DNA from 2 places in the Marinobacter sp. C1S70 genome. Region 2 is predicted to be linked to the other one. Evidence: predicted binding sites of a transcription regulator. Region 2 holds the regulator's gene; the other holds the start of a gene.
The links. Region 2 encodes sigma-54, which starts transcription at its own class of promoters, with help from an activator protein. Its sites were predicted from a motif close to ANTGGCATNNANNTTGCTNT; they were not measured.
Positions count from the first base shown of each region.

Region 1: the regulator sigma-54 is predicted to act here: its motif matches at 1,212-1,231, upstream of flgB (flagellar basal body rod protein FlgB).

Region 1 is NZ_AXBW01000040.1:93,576-95,975, reverse strand. Features, by position in the region: gene Q669_RS12495 (adenylate/guanylate cyclase domain-containing protein) at 1-331, opposite strand, end outside; gene Q669_RS12490 (nitroreductase) at 505-1,086, shown strand; gene flgB (flagellar basal body rod protein FlgB) at 1,303-1,701, shown strand; gene flgC (flagellar basal body rod protein FlgC) at 1,735-2,184, shown strand; gene Q669_RS12475 (flagellar hook assembly protein FlgD) at 2,202-2,400, shown strand, end outside.
Region 2 is NZ_AXBW01000027.1:11,286-13,685, forward strand. Features, by position in the region: gene lptB (LPS export ABC transporter ATP-binding protein) at 1-201, shown strand, start outside; gene Q669_RS09035 (RNA polymerase factor sigma-54) at 390-1,919, shown strand; gene hpf (ribosome hibernation promoting factor) at 1,993-2,301, shown strand; gene ptsN (PTS IIA-like nitrogen regulatory protein PtsN) at 2,390-2,400, shown strand, end outside.

The DNA of each region.
Region 1 (2,400 bases), on a different contig from region 2:
TCAAACCAATAAAGCTGCCTCCGATTATGCAGTCGAGGAACAGCATTTTTTGCCGAATCCGGGCTGAACGTCGCAGGAAGGTTCGCCGTGTAAGCACGTGCGCGAGATGAGGCCAGATCAGAGCGCCAGCCACCATCCAGAGAAGCAATTGGGGAAACACATCCTGAAGGACACCCGTGACAATAATGGCGGCAGTGGCGGTGTAGGCCAGTATCCGACCGTTGTAATCGGGCATCGGTGGAATCGCCACCGTGTGGTCGTAGATGTCGCCTTGCCCCAGCTTGCCGGTATTGCCGGTTACGCTGCGTAATTCAGCGGGTGCGCTCATCATTTTCAGAACCGGATCCTTCCGATAAGTATGTCGCTCATTGTATGCTGCCGATTCTTTATAATTGTTGGTTTGAACTACGACTAAAGATTAACAGCATTACGTAGAACTCACAATTCATCGGGGCCGCTTCCGGCCCAACCGAAAATCATGCAACCAATCAACAGCGAGACTGTATGAGTTCGATAACCCGTTTTATTCTGGATCGTGCTTCGGAGCCCCGTTTGCAGGCACCGGCACCACCGGTGTCTGTGGTTGATCAGGCCTTCCGGTGCGCGGCCCGGGCCCCGGATCATGCGTTGTTGAGGCCCTGGCGTTATCTCGTGGTAGAGGGGGAAGGCCTGGCAGCTCTGGGCGACCTGTTTGCTGAATGCTGCCCGCCGGAGGCTTCTGATAAGGAGCGTGAGAAGGCCCGGAATGCTCCGGCTCGTGCACCCATGATTATTGTCGGTATTGCGTCGCCCCGTCATCATCCGAAGGTGCCGGAGGTGGAGCAGGTAATGTCGGCAGCGGCCGGTATGAGTTTTATCTCCCTGGCGCTGAATGATGCCGGCTACGGCGCCATGTGGCGAACCGGGCCTGTGGCTTATCATTCGTCGCTGCATGACGGTCTTGGGCTGCTGCCGGGCGAGTCCATTGTCGGTTTCCTCTATACCGGTACCGTTGCCAGTGAGAAACCATCGGTGCCCCGGCCGGATACCAAAGAGTATGTCTCAAGGTGGGCCGCGCCAGGGCGCACTTCCCCCTGGCAAGTCTGAGCCTCGAACAGCGGTAAGTCCGCCTGGGGAAACTCGTTGCCGCCCTCGTAGCGTTTAACCGGAATTTGCCGCTCATTTATTAGACAGTCCTCTTCAAAGCCCGCATTACAGCGGGCTTTTTCAATTCTGGCACTCTGCTTGCTTTAATCACTTCAGAACGCAAAACCGGCAAGTTCACAGGTTCAGCCTGGTCGGTGCAAAGATCTGGAGGCAGTAATGGCTATTACATTCGACAAAGCGCTTGGTATTCATGAGCACGCGCTGCAGGCGCGGGTCAAGCGGGCCGAAGTGCTGGCGAACAACCTGGCAAATGCCGACACCCCGGGCTACAAGGCCCGCGACGTGGATTTCCAGGCGATGATGCAGAAGGCGCAGGATTCCATGACGGGTTTTGGTATGACCACGACCCACAGTGGTCATATGGACACCTCCAGCCCCGGCGCTGACGGCGAGCTGCTGTACCGTACCCCGCACCAGCCATCAATTGATGGCAATACCGTGGATGCGCAGGCCGAGCAGACCCGTTTCATGCGCAACGCCATGGATTACCAGGCCAGCTTCCAGTTCCTGAGTAGTCGGTTTTCCGGCCTGACCAAGGCGCTGAAGGGCGAATAAGCCGCAGTCCGTACGAGATTGAAGGAGATTGTCATGTCACTGGGTAACATTTTCGACATCGCCGGTTCCGGCATGACCGCACAGTCACTGCGGCTCAACACCACCGCGTCTAACATTGCCAACGCAGAAACCGCCAGTTCGAGCACGGATACAACGTACCGTGCCCGCAAACCGGTGTTTGCCGCTATTCAGCAGGCCATGCTGAACCCTGATCAGCAGGGATTTGGTATTGGTTCCGAAGAGGGGGCCGGGGCAGGTGTTCGCGTTGAGGGGATTGTCGAGAGCGATGCAGAACTGCAGATGCGCTATGAGCCGAATCACCCTGCCGCGAACGAGGAAGGGTACGTTTATTACCCCAACGTGAACGTGGTTGAGGAAATGGCGGACATGATGTCGTCGTCCCGCAGTTTTCAGATGAATGTGGATGTCATGAACACCGCCAAATCCATGATGCAGCGAATTCTGACACTGGGTCAGCAGTAACAAGTGAGGATTAAGCCATGAGTGCAGTGAATTCCGCAGCCGCCTCAGACGTGCTGAGCCAGTACCAGCTGAACCAGGAGGGCAAGACCCCTGGTGGCAACGAGCTGGGTAAAGACGCGTTTATGGAGCTGATGCTGGCGCAACTCAAGAATCAGAACCCGCTGGAGCCGCAGGACAACGGCGATTTTATCGCCCAGCTGGCCCAGTTCAGTTCTC
Region 2 (2,400 bases):
ATCAAGCACATTATCCGGCACCTGCGGGATAAAGGCATTGGCGTATTGATTACCGACCATAACGTTCGGGAAACCCTCGACATCTGCGAGAATGCCTACATCGTTTCCGGCGGCCACATCATCGCCTCCGGCAATGCCGAAGCCATTCTGGCAAACCAGCAGGTGAAAGAAGTATATCTGGGTGATGAGTTCCGGCTCTGACCTGATAAAACTGGGTTTATCCGAGGTCTGATTGTTTTGATGATCTGTAGCAAGTAAACTCGGCAAAAAACTTGCTTATACTGTTCACAGACAATGGCAAGTAACCAGCGTACAACATTTTTTTCGGCCTGTGCGCCGGCAAAGCAACAACCGGGATGCCCACGAGTTATGGATCTTGAGCCATGGTTATGAAAGCCTCATTACAGCTTAAGCTGGGCCAGAGTCTGACCATGACGCCCCAGCTGCAGCAGGCCATACGCCTGCTACAGCTTTCTACCCTCGATCTCCAGCAGGAAATCCAGCAGGCGCTGGAATCCAACCCAATGCTGGAAACCTCAGAGGACGATGAGCACCCTGAAGGCGACGAGCGCGAAGAGCACGAGCACAGTGAAGCTTCCAGCTCTGAGGCCAACCAGGACGACAGCCACCAGGACGCGAGCCCGGACTGGGACGAAACCGAGAACGGCCCTGACTGGTCGTCCGAGAACGATATTCCGGACAACATTCCCGATGATCTGCCAGTGGATACCGCCTGGGACGACATCTACCAGTCTGCCCCGGCTCCGGCCAGCAAAGGCGAAGACGAGCACGAATCGGATTTCGAAACCCGGAACTCGCCTACCGAAACCCTGCAGGATCACCTCGAGTGGCAGCTGAACCTGACGCCTCTGAGCGAGCGGGATCAGGCCATTGCCCACGCGCTGCTGGATGCTGTGGATGAGCGCGGCTACCTGACGTCTGACATTGAGGACATTCACGCAGGCCTGCTGGACGAAACCGAAGAAGACCCGTTGGAACTGGACGAAGTGGAAGCGGTACTCCACCGCCTGCAACACTTCGACCCGCCCGGCGTGTTCGCTCGGGATCTCCAGGAATGCCTGCTGATTCAGCTCAACCAGCTGCCACCGGATACCCCCTGGCTGCGCCAGGCGAGACTGGTGGTTACCCAGTTCCTGCACCTGCTTGGCAACCGGGACTACGCGCAACTGTTACGCCGCAGCCGGCTCAAGGAAGACCAGCTGAAACAGGTACTGGCCCTGATCACCAGCCTGAACCCTCGCCCTGGCGATGTCGTGGACCGGGCCGAACCGGATTACGTTATCCCGGACGTTATCGTACGCAAACACGAAGGCCGCTGGCGGGTTGAACTCAACCCGGAAATCGCTCCGCGTATCCGGGTGAATGCCAGCTACGCGTCACTGATCCGCCGGGCTGACAGCAGTGCCGATAACACCTACCTGCGCGACCAGCTGCAAGAAGCGAAATGGTTTATCAAGAGCCTGCAAAGCCGGAATGAAACCCTGCTGAAAGTGGCCACCCGCATCGTTGAACACCAGCAAGGGTTCCTGGATCAGGGCGAAGAAGCCATGAAGCCTCTGATCCTGTCTGACATTGCCCAGGCGGTGGAAATGCACGAGTCCACGATTTCCCGGGTTACCACCCAGAAGTACATGCACACGCCCCGCGGTATTTTTGAGCTGAAGTACTTTTTCTCCAGCCACGTCAGCACCGCCGAGGGCGGCGAATGCTCGTCTACAGCCATCCGGGCGATGATCAAGAAGCTGATTGCCGAGGAAACCCCGAAAAAGCCATTGAGCGATAGCAAAATTGCAGCCATGCTAGGGGAACAGGGAATCAACGTGGCGCGGCGTACCGTGGCCAAATACCGGGAGGCCATGCATATTCCTCCCTCGAACGAACGAAAACGCCTGGTTTAAACTTTCGCCGGTGCAAGATGCACTGGCACGCAAGCCGGCAAGCACGCCGGCAGTATGACAACAGGAGACGCCTATGCAACTCAACATTTCAGGCCATCACGTAGAACTGACTCCCGCTCTGAAGGATTACGTCAACACCAAGTTCGAGAAGCTGGAGCGTCACTTCGACCACATCAGTAACTGCCAGGTCACCCTGGAGGTCGAGAAGGTGCGCCAGATGGCGGAAGCCACGCTGCACGTGATTGGTGGTGAGATTCACGCAAAGGCAGAAAATGAGGACATGTACGCCGCAATCGACGCTCTGGTCGACAAGCTGGACCGTCAGATCCTCAAGCACAAGGAAAAGAACGTAGACCGGATGCACGGTAACGGCGGTCGCTGAAGCGCGAACCTTACCGGGTGTTTCATGAAACGAGCTGCGGCGGGGCTAACCGGCCGCAGCCTTTTTTTTACGGACATGCAGTCGATCCATGAGCGAGCC